3 regions of the Actinoplanes sp. NPDC023936 genome follow, and region 3 is predicted to be linked to each of the others. Evidence: predicted binding sites of a transcription regulator. Region 3 holds the regulator's gene; each other region holds the start of a gene.
The links. Region 3 encodes HrcA, which represses chaperone genes, less so after heat shock. Its sites were predicted from a motif close to GGTTNGCACNCTCNNNNNGAGNGTGCNAACC; they were not measured.
Positions count from the first base shown of each region.

Region 1: a site for HrcA is predicted at 3,199-3,229, ahead of groES (co-chaperone GroES). Genes of this name have one in related genera too.
Region 2: a site for HrcA is predicted at 2,106-2,136, ahead of groL (chaperonin GroEL). Genes of this name have one in related genera too.

Region 1 covers NZ_JBEZZR010000006.1:276,788-283,425, forward strand. The annotation lists gene AB0F72_RS11590 (substrate-binding domain-containing protein) at 4-1,113, opposite strand; gene ybaK (Cys-tRNA(Pro) deacylase) at 1,449-1,931, opposite strand; gene AB0F72_RS11600 (class I SAM-dependent methyltransferase) at 1,950-3,137, opposite strand; gene groES (co-chaperone GroES) at 3,353-3,667, shown strand; gene groL (chaperonin GroEL) at 3,740-5,392, shown strand; gene AB0F72_RS11615 (ABC transporter ATP-binding protein) at 5,397-6,638, opposite strand, start outside.
Region 2 covers NZ_JBEZZR010000010.1:58,968-65,605, forward strand. The annotation lists gene thrC (threonine synthase) at 1-797, shown strand, start outside; gene AB0F72_RS15875 (hypothetical protein) at 1,017-1,457, opposite strand; gene AB0F72_RS15880 (GNAT family N-acetyltransferase) at 1,457-1,963, opposite strand; gene groL (chaperonin GroEL) at 2,327-3,949, shown strand; gene AB0F72_RS15890 (Ig-like domain-containing protein) at 4,097-6,638, opposite strand, start outside.
Region 3 covers NZ_JBEZZR010000042.1:18,267-24,904, forward strand. The annotation lists gene AB0F72_RS35510 (16S rRNA (uracil(1498)-N(3))-methyltransferase) at 1-570, opposite strand, end outside; gene dnaJ (molecular chaperone DnaJ) at 747-1,883, opposite strand; gene hrcA (heat-inducible transcriptional repressor HrcA) at 1,918-2,940, opposite strand; gene AB0F72_RS35525 (DUF4870 domain-containing protein) at 3,093-3,626, shown strand; gene hemW (radical SAM family heme chaperone HemW) at 3,619-4,818, opposite strand; gene AB0F72_RS35535 (enoyl-CoA hydratase-related protein) at 4,845-5,582, shown strand; gene AB0F72_RS35540 (hypothetical protein) at 5,638-6,504, shown strand; gene AB0F72_RS35545 (PAS domain S-box protein) at 6,618-6,638, shown strand, end outside.

The DNA of each region.
Region 1 (6,638 bases), on a different contig from region 3:
GCGTCAGCTGATGCCCGCGTCGGTGCAGGCCTTGGCGAACTCAGCGGTGCAGAGCTCCTCCTTGGTCACGAAGCCGTCCGCGACGACGTCCTTGACGTTCGCCTTGGTGATCGACTGCGGCTTGAGCAGCACGGACTTGACGTCCTTCTTGGACTCCGGGTCGGTGACGGAACCGGTCGCCGAGGTCGGCGCCTGGCCCTTCGCCAGCGCGATCGCCAGCTCGGCAGCCGCGTCGGCCTCATCCTTGATGGCCTTGTAGACCGTCATGCACTGGTCGCCGACGAGGATGTTCTGCAGACCCTGGACGGTGGCGTCCTGGCCGGTGACCGGGATCTGGCCGTTCAGCTTGTTCTTCTTCAGCACCTGGATGGCCGCGTTGCCGAGACCGTCGTTGGCGGCGAGAACACCCTTGATGTCCTTGTTCGTGGTCAGCATCTGCTCGAAGAGCGTGCCGCCCTGAACGTTGTCCCAGTCCGGAACGTCCTGGTCCGGGCCCTTGACGTACTCGTTGGCGTCGAACTTGGGCTTGATGACCGAGTCGTAGCCCTGCTTGAAGAGGGTGGCGTTGTTGTCGGTCGGCGAACCGTTCAGGTACGCCACGACCGGCTTGGTCGCCTTCTTCTCGGTGAGGCAGTCGATCAGACCCTGACCCTGCAGCTTGCCGACCTCGACGTTGTCGAACGACACGTAGTAGTCGGCGCCGCCGTTGAGGGTGAGGCGGTCGTAGTCGATCGTGGCGATGCCGGTGGCCTTCGCCTGATCCAGCACGGCCTTGCCGGTGCCGGAGTCCAGGTTGACGATCATCAGAACCTTGACGCCGCTGGAGATCATGCCGTCCGCGATCGTCTGGAACCGGGCCTTGTCACCCTGCGCGTTCTGGATGTCGGCCTCCACGCCGGCCGCCTTGAAGGCGTCGGTGAGGTACTTGAGGTCGGCGGTCGCCCAGCGCGCGGAGCTCTTGGTGTCCGGCAGGATCACACCGACCTTGCCGGCCGACGCGCCGCTCGTGCTGCCGCTTCCGGCGTCGCCGCCGTCCTCGTCGCTGCCACACGCGGCCATGCTTCCGGTGGCCAGGAGGCCGACCGCGGCAAGGGCGAACAGTCCCTTACGCATTCCTTATGTCCTTTCGGGGGGTAAATCCGGGGCCTTGGTTCGGATTTGTCAGGGCTGATGCGCAGCCGGAGGGGTGCACGGCGCCCTGGGACCGATGGATGAGGAACCGGTTTGTTGTGCCCGGCAACGTATTCCGGCGGTGGCCGAGAACACAAGGCGCAATGAAGATCTATCTCGTAACGAGGGATAACAATCCGGCAACACGGCGCGGTTACCAGGGCGTACTCACGCCCGCCAAGAACGTCATCGGATACACACACGGTGACGCTGCGTTGATCTGTTTGCAGATACCGGGGAAACCGACGTTTCTCCCGGGTGACTAGGATGCCCCGGCTTCAGCCCCGGATCGGGGCCACTGTCGCGCTGGTCAGGCGGATGAGATCGGCCGGCGCGAGGGAGACCTGAAGGCCACGGCGGCCCGCCGAGACGTACATCAGGTCGAGGGCGGACGCCGTGTCGTCGATCACGGTGAGGAGTCGGCGGCGCTGCCCGAGCGGGCTGATGCCGCCCCGGACGTACCCGCTGCTGCGCTCGGCGGCGGTCCGGTCGGCGAGGACGGCGCGCTTGCCCCCGGCGGCCTGCCCGAGCGCTTTCAGGTCCAGGTCACCGGTCACCGGCACGACGCCGACCACCAGCTTCCCGTCGACCTCGGCGATCAGCGTCTTGAAGACCCGGGCCGGCGGGGCACCGAGGAACTCGGCGACCAGGGCGCCGTAGTTGGGGGCGTCCGGCGACACCTCGTACGGATGCAGGGTGTGCGGAACCCGCTCGGCGGCCAGCAAGACGGTGGCCGGCGTGCCGGCCGCTTTCTTCGCCATGCCGGGCAGGCTACTCGTTCAGGCCGCCGTAGTGATCAGCACCACCGGCGCGCCGTCGACCCGGGTCAGCACCAGGCCGGCCCCGTTCGGGCCGGAGAGCCGCAGGTCCTTGCGCAGCTGGTCGGGCACGAGCGCCGAGCCGCGCTTGCGGATCTCCAGGCGGCCGATGCCCCGCTCGCGGAGCAGCGCCCGCAGCTTCTTCAGCGAGAACGGCATCACGTCCGTCACACCGAGCCGCCGGGCGAACGGCGTGTCCACCGGGTCGTCGGTGTAGACGTAGGCGATCTCCCGGTCACCCAGCCGGCCACCCACTGTCGCGGCGAACTCGGCCACCAGGTGCGAGCGGACCACCGCCGGGTCCGGGTCGTAGAGGTACGCGCCGACCGGCCCCACCGGCGCGGCCTCGACCCCGGAGCCGGTCAGCTCGCTGACGCCGCCCGCAGCGAGAAGCGTCGCCCGCCGGGGCTCCCGCGCCAGCGGCCCGCACCAGAACGCCGCCTCGACCAGATCGCCGCCGACGCTGACCCACTCCCCCTCGGCGCCCGGTGGCAGCAGCGCGTGATCGATGCCGGGCGCCAGCTTCAGCGCGGTCCGCGGCACCCGGTCCGGCAGCGCGGCCACGAAGTCCCACGGCGGCGAGTAGGACTTCGGGTCGAACACCCGGCCGCGACCCGCCTGCCGCCGCGCCGGGTCGGCGAAGACCGCGTCGTACTTCTCCACCTCGACCGTCGTGGCGTCCGCGCACTCCACCGTGATCAGGCCGGCCAGACCGAGCGCCTCGGCGTTGGCAGCGGCGACAGCGGCGGTCAGCGGATCGGCGTCGACAGCGTGCACCCGGATGCCCTGCCGGGCCGCGGCGATCGCGTCGGCGCCGAGGCCGCAGCCGAGATCCGCCATCGAGCGGGCGCCCGCCGCGGCGAGACGCGCCGCGCGCCGGGCGGCGACCTCGGCCCGGGTGGCCTGCTCCAGCCCCGGACGGGTGAAGAACATCCGGGTGGCGTCCGGCCCGAACTTGCATGCCGCGCGGCCGCGCAAACTAGCCTGGGTCAAGGCGGCTGCGGCGAGTTCCGCGCCGATGCCCCGGGCGCGCACGGCCGAGGCGGCGGCGAGTGGCTCGGCATCACCCACCTCGGCCGCCACGGCCAGGGCTTCGGCTCCGGCAGGGGTCAGCAGACGAGACAGCAACTCAGGGGTCACGACAGGCATTCTCCCCGGCGTGACAGGCTGGCACTCTGGTTGACGGAGTGCTAGTTCCGGAATAGTCTCCGGTTAGCACTCTCAACATGAGGGTGCCAGCCGCCCGGCCCGTCCGTGCGGTTAGGCGCCAGGCGGACCGGCACCCGCGACGACGGCCCCGCCCGGTGGCATGAGGCATGAGACCGGCCTGGTTCATGGCCGGCGAAACCTGTACCCAGGAGGGTATGCCCGTGACTACCGCGACCAAGGTTGCGATCAAGCCGCTCGAGGACCGCATCGTGGTCCAGGCGAACGAGGCTGAGACCACGACCGCTTCCGGCATCGTGATCCCCGACACCGCCAAGGAGAAGCCGCAGGAGGGCACCGTCCTCGCTGTCGGCCCCGGCCGGATCGACGACAAGGGCAACCGCGTTCCGCTCGACGTCAAGGTCGGCGACGTGGTCCTCTACTCGAAGTACGGCGGCACCGAGGTCAAGTACGCCGGCGAGGAGTACCTGGTGCTCTCCGCCCGCGACGTCCTCGCGGTCATCGAGAAGTAAGACCTGACTGATTGCGCCAGCGCCCTGTTCCGATGACTCGGGGCAGGGCGCTGGTGCGTGAAGGGACCATAGATGGCGAAGATTCTCAGTTTCTCTGACGACGCCCGGCACCTCCTGGAGCACGGGGTCAACACGCTCGCCGACACGGTCAAGGTCACCCTCGGGCCGCGCGGTCGCAACGTCGTCCTGGACAAGAAGTTCGGTGCTCCCACGATCACCAACGATGGTGTGACCATCGCCAAGGAGATCGAGCTCACCGACCCGTACGAGAACCTTGGCGCGCAGCTCGTCAAGGAGGTGGCGACGAAGACCAACGACGTCGCCGGCGACGGGACCACCACCGCGACCGTGCTCGCGCAGGCGCTGGTCCGCGAGGGCCTGCGCAACGTGACTGCGGGCGCCAACCCGATCGGCCTCAAGCGGGGCATGGACAAGGCCAGCGAGGTCGTGTCCAAGGCGCTGCTGGCCAAGGCCGTCGAGGTCGCCGACCACAAGGCGATCGCGAACGTGGCCACCATCTCGGCCCAGGACGCCACCATCGGCGAGCTGATCGCCGAGGCGATGGACCGGGTCGGCCGCGACGGTGTCATCACCGTCGAGGAGGGCTCGGCCATGCTGACCGAGCTCGAGGTCACCGAGGGTCTGCAGTTCGACAAGGGCTTCATCTCGCCGAACTTCGTGACCGACGCGGAGTCGCAGGAGGTCGTCCTCGAGGACGCGTTCATCCTGCTGACCACGCAGAAGATCTCCAGCATCGAGGAGCTGCTCCCGCTGCTGGAGAAGGTGCTGCAGGCCGGCAAGCCGCTGCTGATCGTCGCCGAGGACGTCGAGGGCCAGGCCCTCTCCACCCTCGTGGTGAACGCGCTCCGCAAGACCATCAAGGTCGCCGCGGTGAAGGCTCCGGGCTTCGGTGACCGCCGCAAGGCGATCCTGCAGGACCTCGCGATCGCGACCGGTGGCGAGCTGATCGCCCCCGAGCTCGGCTACAAGCTCGACCAGGTCGGCATCGAGTCGCTGGGCAGCGCCCGGCGGATCGTCGTCGACAAGGAGAACACCACGATCGTCGACGGCGGTGGCAACAAGGCCGACGTCACCGACCGGGTCGCCCAGATCCGCAAGGAGATCGAGGCGTCCGACTCCGACTGGGACCGGGAGAAGCTCCAGGAGCGTCTCGCGAAGCTCGGCGGCGGCATTGCGGTGATCAAGGTCGGCGCGGCCACCGAGGTCGAGATGAAGGAGCGCAAGCACCGCATCGAGGACGCCATCGCGGCGACCAAGGCGGCTGTCGAGGAAGGCACCGTCCCCGGTGGCGGCGCCGCTCTCGCGCAGGTCTCCAAGGAGCTCGACGGTGACCTCGGCCTGACCGGCGAGGAGGCCATCGGTGTCTCCATCGTGCGCAAGTCGCTGGTGGAGCCGCTGCGCTGGATCGCGCAGAACGCCGGGCACGACGGTTACGTCGTGGTCGGCAAGGTCGCCGAGCTGGGCTGGGGCCACGGCCTCAACGCGGCCACCGACGAGTACGTCGACCTGGCCGCGGCCGGCATCATCGACCCGGTGAAGGTGACCCGTAACGCGGTCTCCAACGCCGTCTCGATCGCCGGCCTGCTGCTCACCACGGAGAGCCTCGTGGTGGAGAAGCCGGCCGAGGCGGCCCCGGCCGCCGCCGGTGGCGGTCACGGGCACAGCCACGGTGGCCACGGCCACCAGCACGGCCCGGGCTTCTGACCGGTCAGCGAACGTGGAAGGGCGCACCTGCGGTGCGCCCTTCTTCCTTTTCCGGCTGGCCCTGCCAGGAGCCCTTTTCCGGCTGGCCCTGCCAGGAGCGCCACAGAGCCGCGTACGCCCCGTCGGCCGCCAGCAGCTCGTCGTGCGACCCCAGTTCGGTGATCATCCCGTCCTCCACGACCGCGACCCGGTCCGCGTCGTGCGCCGAGAAGAGCCGGTGCGCGATCGCCACCACGGTCCGCCCGCGCACCACCGCCGCGAGGCTCTGCTCCAGATCGCGGGCCGCCCGCGGGTCGAGCAGCGCGGTCGCCTCGTCGAGCACCAGCGTGTGCGGATCGGCCAGGATCAGCCGGGCGAGCGCGACCTGCTGGGCCTGCGCCGGCGAGAGCGGCAACCCGCCGGCGCCCACCACCGTCGCCATGCCGTCCGGCAGGGCGTCGACCCAGTCCAGGGCGTGCACGGCGGCCAGCGCCGCCCGTACCTCGCCCTCGGGGACGCCGGGGCGCACCAGCGCGACGTTCTCCCGCAGCGTGCCGATGAAGATGTGATGTTCCTGGGTCACCAGCGCGACCTCGGCGCGCAGCCGCTCCGGCGGCAGCGCCGCCACCGACACGTCCCCCACCGTGACGCTGCCGGCCGTCGGGTGGTGCACACCCGCCAGCAGCCGGCCGAGGGTGGACTTGCCGGCGCCGGAGACGCCCACCACGGCGAGCCGCTCACCGGGCTGCAGGCTGAGGTCGATGCCGTGCAGCACCTCGCGGTCGGACCGATACGCGAACCGCACCCCGCGCAGCTCGATCCGGCTCCCGGACGGCTCCGGGCCGGTGACCGCCGGCGCCGCCTGCGCGGTGACGCCGAGCAACCGGGCCAGTGAGGCCGCCCCCACCTCCAGCTCGTCGAGCCAGGCGGAGAGCCGGTCCAGCGGGTCGACGAGCTGCTGCACGTAGATCACCGCCGCGGTCAGCTGCCCCAGCGTCACCATGTCACGCAGGTAGAGCCACCCGCCGGTGAGCAGCGTGACCACCAGCGGCAGGACGTAACTGGTCTCGATGATCGGCCACCAGACGGTCCGCAGGAAGAGCGTGTGCCGCTCGGCCCGCCAGGCCCGGGCCAGGTCGGCGTCGGTACGCTCGACCCGCTGCCGCCCCCGCCGGAGCGCCTCGACGGTCCGCGCCCCCTCCACGGTCTCGGTCAGTCCCTCGGTCACGCCCGAGTAGGCGGCGTTCTGCTCCAGATAGCCCGCCGG
Region 2 (6,638 bases), on a different contig from region 3:
TGCCGAGCATCGTGTTCATCCCGTCCGACCTGGAGCAAGGCAAGATCGTGACGACCGCTGTCTACGGCGGTGAGCTGGTCGCGATCGAGGGCTCGTACGACGACGTCAACCGGCTCTGCAGCGAGCTGGTGGAGACCGACGAGTTCGAGGACACCGCGTTCGTGAACGTGAACGTGCGCCCGTTCTACGCCGAGGGTTCCAAGACCCTGGGGTACGAGGTGGCGGAACAGCTGGGCTGGCGTATCCCGGCGCAGGTGGTCATCCCGATGGCGTCCGGTGAGCTGCTCACCAAGATTGACAAGGCGTTCAGCGAGCTTGTCGAGATCGGACTGGTGGAGGCGCCGGAGGGCGGCTGGACGGTGTTCGGCGCGCAGTCGGCCGGCTGCAACCCGATCGCGACCGCGCTGCACAACGACACCGACGTGATCACGCCGGTGAAGCCGACCGGTATCGCGAAGTCGCTGAACATCGGCGACCCGGCCGCCGGGCCGTACGCGATCGAGGCCGTGAAGCGCACCGGCGGCTGGATGGACTACGCCGACGACGAGGAGATCCGCGCCGGCATCCGGCTGCTCGCCGAGACCACTGGCATCTTCGCCGAGACGGCCGGTGGCACCACTGTGGCCGTACTGAAGAAGTTGGTGGAGAGCGGGAAGCTCGATCCGGCCAAGGAGACGGTCGTCTACAACACCGGCGAGGGCCTGAAGACTCTGGACGCGATCGCCGGCCAGGTTGGACCGACTCACACGATCAAGCCGTCGCTCAAGGGAGCCCGCGAGGCCGGCCTGCTCGGATGACGCTGAGTAACCGCATCTCTGCCGGTTGTTGAAAATCCCTCCTCGGAGGACTTGCGATCCGATCTCCGGATGGGCAGGATGCTCTACGCGGGAGGACGCGACGCCGTAAGCGGCCCCTCACCTGGACATTGGCGACAATCTCCGAGGGACCCAACGATCCAGCGCTGACCCACATGGCTTCGTGCCGGAGGCGCTGTGCGTCCGTCCTCCCGACCAAACTCACTCCTGGCGGAGGACCCGCCGGATCCACTGTCGCAGCGGCTCGAATTCGGGGTAGTTCCCGTCGGCGAGCCCGGCCCTCTTCTCGAAGTAATTGCGCGCCCCGAACGACTTGGTCAGCGTGATCGACCACGCGCAGGCGACCCAGTACGCCGGCCAGAAGAGCGGGCCGAGCACGGCGTACTGACTGGCGTGTCTGCTCTCGTGGGCCAGCAGGCGCGCGCGCCGGGAGTCCAGCAACCACTCCGCGGATCTCTTCGTGATGATCACTGAGCCGATGGTGAAGCAGGAGGCCGGCGGTTTCCGGAACCGGTAGCCCTCGGCGATCAGGATGCCGTCCGGGCCCCGCTTGATCGTGGTGCCGGTGAGTTTCGCGATCAGCAGGCCCGCCGCGGTGGTGCCGTTCACGGCGGTCAGCACGGTGCGGGTCCGCGGCTTCATCAGATCCGCCGGCGCATCTGCAGCTCGGTGAGCACCGGAACGGTGGGATGCGGCAGGCGCACACCGGTGTCGGCAAAACCCAATTTCTGGTACGCCCGGACGGCCCGCTCGTTGCCGACCACGACCTCCAGCATCAGTTCGTTCCGCCCGGACGCGAGCGACCAGTCCGCCACCGCGTCGACGAGCTGGGCGAGCACCTTGCCGCCCCGGTGGGCGGGCGTCACGTAGACCGCGAAGACGACGGTGCAGTGCGGCTCGTCGGGCAGCACGGTCCCGCCGGCGTGCCCGATGAACGGCTCGCCGGGCGGCTCGGCGATGAACTGGGCCGTCTCCGGCCCGGAGGAGGACTGCCGGATCCGGTGGCGGAAGCTCTCGTGCGGCCGGGCCGCGGCCTGGGCGAGCGTCTCCAGGAAGGCGAGCGGGCTGTCCGCGAGCATCTCCAGGCGCAGCGCTCGCATCCGTCCCGCGTCTTCTGGTGTGACCCGGCGTACGGTCCAGTTGTCCATGACGTCCTCCATACCCGCCGGTCCCCGCCCGGGCAACCCTGACCTGCGCTTTCAAGATCCTTATCGGAATACCGGGCCGGTCCGGAGGTTTCGCGAGAAGATGGTGTTTCTTGCACTCGGTACCGGGGAGTGCTAAACAAGTGATTGGCACTCGCGGCTTGTGAGTGCCAACAGGTCGGGACGGTGGGGTTCCGGTCGTTGCGCTGCCATCGGCGCTGCGACACGAAACCGGTCGTCGCGGGCTATCCGGCTCGGCCTGAGGACGTCACATCGCCAGGTGGTGACGTCCGCAGACTTCCTCAACGTGCGGAGAGCGGGGCCGACGAGGCCCGGCACCGCGGATGTCCGGGAGGACAACGCCGTATGGCCAAGATCATCGCATTCGACGAGGAGGCTCGTCGGGGCCTCGAGCGGGGCATGAACCAGCTCGCTGACGCGGTCAAGGTGACGCTCGGCCCCAAGGGTCGCAACGTCGTTCTCGAGAAGAAGTGGGGCGCCCCCACGATCACCAACGATGGTGTATCCATCGCCAAGGAGATCGAGCTCGAGGACACCTTCGAGAAGATCGGCGCTGAGCTGGTCAAGGAGGTCGCGAAGAAGACGGACGACGTCGCCGGTGACGGCACGACGACCGCGACCGTCCTCGCCCAGGCGCTGGTCCGTGAAGGCCTCCGCAACGTGGCCGCGGGCGCGAACCCGATGGCCCTGAAGCGGGGCATCGAGGCTGCTGTCGCCAGCGTCTCCGAGGGCCTGCAGCAGCTCGCCAAGGACGTGGAGACCAAGGAGCAGATCGCCTCCACCGCGTCCATCTCCGCCGGTGACTCCACGGTCGGCGAGATCATCGCCGAGGCCATGGACAAGGTCGGCAAGGAAGGCGTCATCACCGTCGAGGAGAGCAACACCTTCGGCCTCGAGCTCGAGCTCACCGAGGGTATGCGCTTCGACAAGGGCTACATCTCGGCCTACTTCATGACCGACGCCGAGCGGATGGAGGCCGTCTTCGACGACCCCTACATCCTCATCGCGAACAGCAAGATCTCCGCGGTCAAGGACCTGCTGCCGATCCTCGAGAAGGTCATGCAGTCCGGCAAGCCGCTGGTCATCATCGCCGAGGACGTCGAGGGCGAGGCCCTGGCCACCCTGGTCGTCAACAAGGTCCGTGGCACCTTCAAGTCGGTCGCCGTCAAGGCCCCCGGCTTCGGTGACCGCCGCAAGGCCATGCTGGAGGACATCGCCATCCTGACCGGTGGCGCCGTCATCAGCGAAGAGGTCGGCCTCAAGCTCGACGCCGCTGACCTGTCCCTGCTGGGTCAGGCCCGCAAGGTCGTCATCACCAAGGACGAGACCACCGTCGTGGACGGCGCCGGCAACGGCGAGCAGATCCAGGGCCGGGTCAACCAGATCCGCGCCGAGATCGAGCGCTCGGACTCCGACTACGACCGTGAGAAGCTGCAGGAGCGCCTGGCCAAGCTGGCCGGCGGCGTTGCGGTCATCAAGGTCGGCGCGGCCACCGAGGTCGAGCTCAAGGAGCGCAAGCACCGCATCGAGGACGCCGTTCGCAACGCGAAGGCGGCCGTCGAGGAGGGCATCGTCCCCGGTGGTGGCGTCGCGCTCGTGCAGGCCGGCAAGACCGCGTTCGACAAGCTGGACCTGGTCGGCGACGAGGCCACTGGCGCCAACATCGTCAAGGTCGCGCTCGACGCCCCGCTGCGTCAGATCGCCGTGAACGCCGGCCTCGAGGGCGGCGTCGTGGTGGAGAAGGTCCGCAACCTCGCCGCGGGTCACGGCCTCAACGCCGCGACCGGTGAGTACGTGGACCTGCTGGCCGCGGGCATCATCGACCCGGCCAAGGTCACCCGTTCGGCGCTGCAGAACGCCGCGTCGATCGCCGCGCTGTTCCTCACCACCGAGGCCGTCGTGGCCGACAAGCCCGAGAAGAACCCGGCTCCGGCCGGCGCCCCGGGCGGCGGTGACATGGACTTCTGAGTCCAGTCGTAGGAAAGGGCGGTCCGCTTCGGCGGGCCGCCCTTTTCGCTGCCCTCAGCCGGCGGGGACCGCAAGCCGGCGGGGACCGCAAGCCGGCAGGGACAGCGCGCCGGCGGGGGTCGGTCGTGCGCCGGCGGGGGTCGGTCGCTAGCCGGCGGGGGAACGGGGCTTCCGGGCCGGGGGCGTGCTGAGGATGTAGAGGCCGGTTCCGGTCAGGATCACCGCCGTGCCGATCCGGGCCAGCGACATCAGGTCGTGGCCGGTGACCGGCAGAGGGTCCGCGGCCGCGACGACCCGGACGGTGATGGTGCCGGTCGCGGTGCCGCCCCGGTCGTCGCCGATCGTGTAGGTGAAGCTGTCGGTGCCGCTCGCGAAGCCCGGCGCCGGGATGTAGACGATCTTGTCGGTGCTGCTCCGGGCGGCCGCGAGACCGGACGGGGACCCGCTCGATGCGGTGGCGGTGCCGTGTGCGGGCCGGCCGACGTCGATCAGCGAGATCGGGTCGCCGTCGGGGTCGGTGTCGTTGCGCAGCGGCCAGATGGTGACCTGCTCGCCGGCCGTCACGGCCTGGATGTCCGGCCCGATGAGCGGGACCCGATTGGGGCCGTCATCCGGATCGGTCGGGCTCGGAGCCACGGTCGGCGAGACGCCGGGCGACCGGGACGAGCTGGGCGATCGCGAAGAGCCGGGTGGCGAAGAGCTGGGCGGCGAAGAATTGGGCGGCGAAGAGCTGGGCGCGGGATGAGGGCTGGGCGACGGGTTCGGTACGGAAGCCGCGGCCACCCTCACCTCGATCGTCGCCTCGGCCAGGTTCCCGTACTCGTCCACCACCGTGTAGGTGAACGTGTCGGTCCCGCTGAAGCCCGGGTTTGGCGTGTACGTCACGGTCCCGTCCGCGTTCAGCGCCACCGTGCCGTGTGCCGGCGTGCCGAGCCCGGTGACCGTGACCGGGCGCCCCTGACGATCGGTGCCGGGCAGCGTGATCCCGACCCTCTCGCCGGGCCCGGTGGCCGCCGACCTGTCCGGCACGGCGGGCGGCGCGCCCACCGTGATCGTGACGGTTCCGGTCACCCGGGTCCCGGCGTCGTCCTCCGCGCTGTAGCTGAACGTGTCGGTGCCGCTGAACCCGTCAGCCGGGACGTAGCGGACCGCGGCAGTGGTGAACGAGGCGACGCCGTGCGACGGCTGGGTCACCGCGACGACGGCGAGGGTTCCGGCCGGGTCGGCGTCGTTGGCGAGCACCGGCACGGTGGCCGCGGTCCGGTACCCGGTGGCCGTCCGGTCCGGGTTCGCGATCGGCTGCCCGTCGGTGACCGTCACGTCGACGGTGGCCGAGCCGAGCCCGCCCGCGCCGTCGCTGACCTGGTAGGTGAACGTGTCCTGGCCGGTCCAGTTCCCCGTCGGGGCGTACCGGATCTGTCCGCCGGAGAGGGAGGCGACGCCGTGGCCGGGCACGCTCGCCGAGCTGATCGACAGGGTCTGCGCGATGTTGGCGTCGGTGTCGTTGGCGAGCACGTCGATCAGGACGTTGCGGCCGGTGAGCACCGCCGAGGAGTCCGGACGGGCTATCGGCGGCGCGTTCTCGACCACCACGGAGATGCTTCCGGTCGCGGTGTTGCCGGTGACGTCGCGTACCTCGTACGGGAAGGTGTCGGTCCCGGCGAAAGCCGGATCCGGCGCGTAACCGACAGTGCCGTCCCCGTTGATCGCGGCAGTGCCGTGCCCGGGCGTGCCCACCGTGACCACCGTCAGCGCCTCGGATTCCGGATCGAGGTCGTTGGCGGTCGCCGGAATGTCGACGGGCGTCCCGGAAGGCGTGGTCACCGAGTCGGTGACCGGCGCAGGCGGCCCGTTGATCGTGATGGTCACCAGGCCGGTGTCGGTGCGTCCCAGATCGTCCGTGACGGCGTAGGTGAACGTGTCCTGGCCGGTGCTGCCGGGCGACGACCGATAGGTGAGCGTGCCGTCCTCGGCCAGCACGGCCGAGCCCTTGCCGGCGGGTCCGGCCGACGCGATGCTCAGCTCCTGCCCGGTGTTCGGGTCGGAGTCGTTGCCGAGGACGTCCAGTGTCGTGGTGACCTGCGGATGCGCCACGAAGGAGTCGTCGAGCGCCACCGGCGCGGCATTACGCACCGTGATCGAGATGACCGCCGAGGCGGCTAGCCGGTACGGGTCCCTGATCGCGTACCCGATCGTGTCGGTGCCGTAGAAGCCGGTCTCCGGTGTGTACGTGTACGTCCCGTCGCCGTTGTCTGTCATCGTGCCGTGCGCGGCGGCGGTCATCCCGGCCAGCGTGAGCGCGTCCCCGTTCGGGTCGCCGTCGTTGGCGAGCGGGTCGACGACCACCGCGGTGTTCGTGTCGGTGGCGACCGCGTCGGGCCGGGCGACCGGCGCGGAGTTGACCACGCCGATCGTCACGACGGCGGAGGACGACCCGAGGCCGTCACTCAACGTGTATCCGAAGGCGTCGGCGCCTCGGTGCCCGGTGCCCGGTGTGTAGGTGATCCGGTTGCCGGGACCGACGGTCGCCAGGCCGAACGCGGCCGGCGAGGTGACGCTGAGCGTCAGCGGGTCGCCGTTCGGGTCGCCGGTGTCGTTGGCCATCACGTCGATGGCGAGCGGCACGCCGGCCTGCACGGTGATCGCGTCGTCGACAGCCCGCGGCAGCCCGTTCGCCACATCGATGGTG
Region 3 (6,638 bases):
CTCGCCCTCGGCCGGCAAGGCGACCTGGGTCAGCCGCTCGGTCGCCTCCTCGTGCAGCACCAGCGCGGCTGCCGATTCGGACAGGCGGGACGCCACCTGTTTCGTCGAGCAGTCCGGGTCGCCGGCCACCACGGGCAGCCAGGAGCGGCGCGCCTGCTTGGCGGCTTCACGGGCGGTGGCGGCCCACTTGTCGCGGGCCTTGAAACCTCGGTCGCCGCGCCACTGGGCGACCGAGCGGGACGCCGCCCACGGGACGATCTCGTCCACGCCGGTCTCGGTCATCGCCTGGACGGCCAGCTCGCCGCGGTCGCCCTTGGCGATGCCCTGCACGACGACCAGCCGCGGGTCCGCCGCCGGATCCGCCCGCCGTTCGGTGATCGCGACGTCGACGCTTCCCTTGCCGACCGCGGTGACCTCGGCTCTCGCGGAGCCGCCCCGGCCGTCGGCGAGGATCAGGGACTCGCCTGCCCGGAGCCGCTGCACGGTGGCGGCATGGTGGCCCTCCGGCCCGTCCAGCGTGAACGTCGAACCGGTGGGCAGGCTCTCGACCAGAAACAGCGGCGCAGACACGCCCGAGACGCTACCCGCCCCTCGTCTGCTCCTGGTCAGCCCGGTTGCCCGGGACTGAGAGAAGAGGGGCGCAACCACTCACGCAGGCCGCCCGGCGCGGGGAGCGTCAGCGAACCCGCGCCGGGTCCTCGGCGGGAGCGACGGTCTTGACCCCCGCCCCGCTGCGAAAAACGTCTTTAATGTCCGTTGAAAGCGTCGCGCATCCGGGAGAAGAAGCCGCCCTGCTTGGAGAGCTCGGCAACGTCCTCGCCGCGGGTTTTCGCGAAGTCGCGGAGCATGCGCTCCTGGTCGACGGTGAGCTTGGTCGGCGTCTTGACGTCGAGGTGGACGAAGAGGTCGCCTCGGCCCTGGCCGCGCAGGTGCGGCACGCCCTTGCCGCGGATGCGGAGCGTGCTGGCGGGCTGGGTACCGGCCTTGACCTCGATGTTCTCCTCGCCGTCCAGGGTCTTGATGGTCATCCTGGTGCCGAGGGCCGCCGCGGTCATCGGGAGCGTGACGCGGCAGTGCAGGTCGTCGCCCTTGCGCGAGTAGACGTCGTGCGGACGCTCGTGGATCTCGACGTAGAGATCGCCGGCGGTGCCGCCGCCGGGGCCGACCTCGCCCTGCTGGGCCAGCCGGATGCGCATGCCGTCCTCGACGCCCGCCGGGATCTTCACGGTGAGGGAGCGGCGAGTCCTTATCCGGCCGTCACCGGCACAGGTCGGGCAGGGGGTCGGGATGACCGTGCCGTGACCCTGGCAGTTGGTGCAGGGGCGGGACGAGACCACCTGGCCCAGGAAGGTGCGCTGCACCGACTGGACCTCGCCGCGACCGGAGCAGACCTCACAGGTGGCGAGGTGCGTGCCGGGGGCGGTGCCGGCGCCGGAGCACTGGGTGCAGAGGACCGCGGTGTCGACGGTGATCGGCGCCTCGACGCCGAACGCGGTCTCCACCAGGTCGAGCTCCAGGCGCAGGATCGCGTCGGCGCCGGGGCGGGTCCGCGGGCGCGGGCCTCGGCCGCCACCGCCGGCCGCCGTGCCGAAGAACGCGTCCATGATGTCCTGGAAACCGACGAACGGTCCGGCGCCACCGGGGCCGGGGGCGCCGCCCCCACCGGGCGCGAGCGGGTCGCCGCCGAGGTCGACGATCTGACGCTTCTGCTCGTCCGAGAGAACCTCGTAGGCCGCGTTGATCTCTTTGAACTTCTCGTGCGCCTCGGGATCCGGGTTGACGTCGGGGTGGTACTGCCGAGCCAGTTTGCGGTAGGCGCGCTTGATCTCGTCGTCGGTGGCTTCCCGGCTGACGCCGAGAATTCCGTAGTAGTCCTTGGCCACGGGGTTTGGAGTCCTCAATGTCTGCGCGAATCCGTCAATTCTGTGCCAACAGGTCGCCAACGTACCGTGCCACTGCACGAACAGTAGCGATGGTGCCCGGGTAATCCATGCGAGTGGGCCCGAGAACACCGAGCCCACCAACGATCGTCGCACCCGGTCCGTAACCGCTGCTCACCACGGATGCGGACCGCAGATTGTCGATCTCGTTCTCGTCGCCGATCCGGACCCGGGTGGTGCTCGGCTCCAGGTCTCCGATCAGCTTCAGCAAGATGACCTCTTCCTCGAGGGCTTCGAGGACGGGGCGCAACGTGCCCTGGAAGTCCAGCACACCACCGCGGGTCAAATTGGCAGTACCGGCAAGGGCGAGGCGCTCCTCACTCCGCTCGACGAGCGTCTCGAGCAACACCGAGGCGAGACAGGCCATCGTCGGACGACGATCCGGAGCCGTCTCGTCGACGAGTTTCTGCACCAGGAGCGGGGTGTCGGCGAGTTTCTGACCGGCCAGCTTCTCGTTCACCCGGCGGCGCATCTCCCAGACGTCGTCCGGCGGGACGGGACCGGGCATCTCGACGAGCCGCTGCTCGACCCGCCCGGTGTCGGTGATCATCACGAGCGTGAGCCGGGTCGTGGAGATCGGCACCAGCTCGAGGTGACGGACCGCGGAGCGGGAGAGACTCGGGTACTGCACGACCGCGACCTGCCGGGTCAGCTGCGCCAGTAGCCGGACCGTGCGGTGCACCACGTCGTCCAGGTCGACGACGCCGACCATGAAACGCTCGATGGCGCGGCGCTCGGCCGGGCTCAGCGGCTTGATCCTGGTGAGCCGGTCGACGAAGAGACGGTAACCCGCGTCGGTGGGCACCCGGCCGGCACTGGTGTGCGGCTGCCGGATGTAGCCCTCCTCCTCGAGGACCGCCATGTCGTTGCGAACGGTGGCCGGGGAGACGCCCAGTTGGTGCCGCTCGACGAGAGCCTTGCTGCCGACCGGCTCGCGGGTCTCGACGTAGTCCTGGACGATTGCCCGGAGCACCTCGAGCTTGCGGTCATCGAGACTCATATGACCCCTCCCCCTGTTGGCACTCCCGAAGACAGAGTGCCAGTCTACGTCGCCCGCGGCGGCAACGCGATGATCGAAAGTACGTAGGGTTCTCAGATCTTGAGCGGCGGGGCGGGCACGACCGGGTCGATCGTCAGCCTTAGCGTGGACATATGACCGAACCTCCTCGCCCGCCTGAGGGAAATGACCCCTATGGCCAGGTTCCTCCGCCCGGGTATCAGCCCCCGCCCGGATATCAGCCTCCGCCTCCGCCCGGATACGGCCCGCCGCCCGGATATCCGCCGCCGCAGGACCCCGGATACCAGGGGCATGGGTACGGATACGGCGGCTACCAGCAGGGCCCGTCCAGCGAAGACCGCACCTGGATCGTGCTGACCCACTTCATCAGCGCCCTCGTCGCGTTCCTCAGCAGCGGTGTGCTCGGCTGGATCATGCCGCTGGTCAGCCTGCTCTCCCAGGGCTCCCGCTCGCCGGCCGTGCGCGCCGAAGCCGTGCAGGCGCTGAACTTCCAGATCCTCTGGTCCGTGCTCACGATCGTCGGCTGGGTCCTGACCTGCCTCCTGGTCGGCTGGCTCGTCATCGTGGTCACCTGGCTGATCGCCTGGATCGTTCCGCTGATCGCCGGCATCAAGGCGACGAGCGGGCAGCCGTTCCGTTACCCGATGAACGTCTCGATCATCAAATAACGTCGCGGATCACCGCGTCGGCCAGGAGCCGGCCCTTCAGGGTCAGCACCAGATGCCCCCGGTCGTGTGCGTCCTTGTCGAGCAATCCGCCGGCAAGGGCGCGCGCCGCCGCGGCCGCGTCCACCCGGTCGAGCGGGATGCCGTCACGCAGCCGGACCCGGAGCATCACGTCCTCCATGTGCCGGTCCTCCGCGGTGAGGATCTCCCGGGCCAGGCCCGGCGATTCGCCGCCGGCGAGCCTTTTGGCGTACGCGGACGGGTGCTTGACGTTCCACCACCGAACCCCGCCGACGTGGCTGTGCGCGCCCGGCCCCAGGCCCCACCAGTCGGCGCCGGTCCAATACAGCAGGTTGTGCCGGCACTCGCCGCCCTTCTTCGCCCAGTTCGAGACCTCGTACCACTCGAAGCCGGCCGCGGTGAGCGCCGCCTCGGCCGCCAGGTAGCGATCGGCCGCCACGTCGTCCTCCGGGAACGGCAGCTCGCCACGGCGCATCCGGGTGGCCATCCGGGTGCCGTCCTCGACGATCAGGGCGTAGGCGCTGACGTGGTCGACACCGGCCTCGATGACTGTCTTCAGCGATTTCTCGAAGTCGTCCGGGGTCTCGCCCGGAGTTCCGTAGATCAGGTCCAGGTTGACGTGCTCGAAACCCGCCTCCCGGGCCTCCAGCGCGGCCTGCGGCGCCCGGCCGGCCGTGTGCCTGCGGTCGAGGACGCGCAGCACGTTCTCGGCGGACGACTGCATGCCCAGCGAGATCCGGGTGAAGCCGGCGCTGCGCAGGGTCTTCAGGTAGGAAAGATCAACAGATTCCGGATTGGCCTCGGTCGTCACCTCGGCGTCGGACGCCAGGCCCCACGTCCGGTCGATGCCCTCCAGGATCCGGGCGAGATCGTCAGCGGGCAGCAACGTGGGTGTGCCACCCCCGACGAAGACGGTGTCGACCATCTTCGGCTGGACGACCTTCGCGGCGAGGGACAACTCACTCAGAACGGTCTCGGCGTACTCGTCGCGGCTCGCCCCACCACCCAGCTCACTCGCCGTGTACGTGTTGAAGTCGCAGTACCCGCAGCGGCTGGCACAGAAGGGGACGTGAACGTAGACGGCGAACCCGTTCTCGCCCACCCGTCCTGTCGCTTCAGCGGGAAGTGAGCCGTCGGTGGGTACGGGTTCGCCATCGGGGAGTGCGCCTGCCATCGCTCAAGCGTAGTTATGGTTCGGGCATGGATCCGGTCCGCACCCTGACTCTGGACAACCCTGCCAGCCGCAACGCGCTCTCCACCGCTGTGCTGCGCGGAATGCTCGACGACCTGGCCACGGCCGCCGCCGATCCGGCGTGCCGGGTGATCGTTCTCTCACACACCGGCCCGGTCTTCTGCTCGGGCGTCGACCTGAAGGAGACCGCCGAGGCGAAACCCGGCGACAAACTCCCCGCCGAGCTGCTCGCCGACGTGCTCGCCGTGCTCTGGGAGTTCCCGAAGCCGGTGGTGGCGCGGATCGCCGGTCCGGCCCGCGCCGGCGGTCTCGGCCTGATCGGCGCGGCCGACATCGCGGTCTGCTCGACCGATGCCACGTTCGCCTTCACCGAGGTGCGCCTCGGTGTGATCCCGGCCGTGATCAGCTCCACCGTGCTGCCCCGGCTGGCGCCTCGTGCCGCGGCCGAGCTCTATCTGACCGGTGACGTCTTCGACGGGACGCGAGCCGCGGAGATCGGCCTGGTCACCGCCGCGGTTCCGGCCGAGCGCCTGGACGACGCCGTGGCCGGTTACTGCGCCTCGCTTCTGCGCGGCGGCCCACTGGCGCTGGCCGGGACGAAACAACTGCTCAGGCGTACGCGAAACGAGTCGATCCGGGCCGAACTGGCAGATCTGGCGCACCGCTCCGCCGGATACTTCAAGTCCGAGGAGGGGCGCGAGGGCGTCGCCGCGGCACGGGAAAAGCGAGATCCCTACTGGATCTAGTCACGCGGGGTCCGGGCATTCGTTGTTTACGCTTGGCGGCCGACGACAGCGGGAGGTGTGGGTGCGCAAGAAGCCGATCGTGGGCGGGGTGGTCCTGCTGGCCCTCCTCGGCGCCCTGGGCGTGTTCGTGGTGCTACGCACCGTCGTGACCAGCATCAAGCTGCCGCAGCTGGGCCCCGAGTGCACGGTTCGCGCCGACGGCGAGGTCACCCTCGACTCGGTCCAGATGGCGAACGCCGCGACGATCACCGCGGTCGGCGTCCGGCGCGGGATGCCGGAGCAGGCCGTGATCGTGGCGCTGGCGACGGCGTTCCAGGAGTCGAAACTGGAGAACCTGGACGACGGCGACCGGGACTCGGTCGGCCTCTTCCAGCAGCGGCCCAGCCAGGGCTGGGGCACGTTCGAGGAGATCAAGGACCCGAGGTACGCGGCCGGCAAGTTCTACTCCGCCCTGAAGAAGGTGAAGGGCTGGGAGGAGATGCGGGTCACCGACGCCGCCCAGAAGGTGCAGCGCTCGGCGTACCCGGAGGCGTACCAGAAGTGGGCCGACGAGTCACGGGTGCTCGCCGCCGCGCTGACCGGCCGGGCCACCGGCGCGGTCGAGTGCCGGTACACCGGGACGCCTGCGGTCCGCGGCCCGGAGGCGGCCACCGCCCTGCTCGCCAGCCTCAAGCTGGACTGGGGCAAGAAACTGCCGACGAAGTCCGCCGCCACCGACACCGCCGGAGTGATCGTTGACGTCTCCAGCGCGGACACCGGCTGGCGGTTCGCGCACTGGCTGGTCTCGCACGCCGCGGTGAGCGGCCTCGAACGGGTACGTTTCGCCGACCTCGAGTGGCACGCCCCGGAGGGAAAGTGGCAGCCGGTGACGGACACCAGCACCGGAAGCACGGGACAAGTCGTCGCCGAGGTGTTCCGGTGACGCGACCCCAAAACTTTCGGTGACCAGGCGTAATATTTCGAGCGCGAGTGCCGGTTTGCGCTGCGTATACATCGACATGGACAGTCCGCAACCACCCTGGTACTAAGTAGAGCGTGTTGAGGGCGATCGAGTGG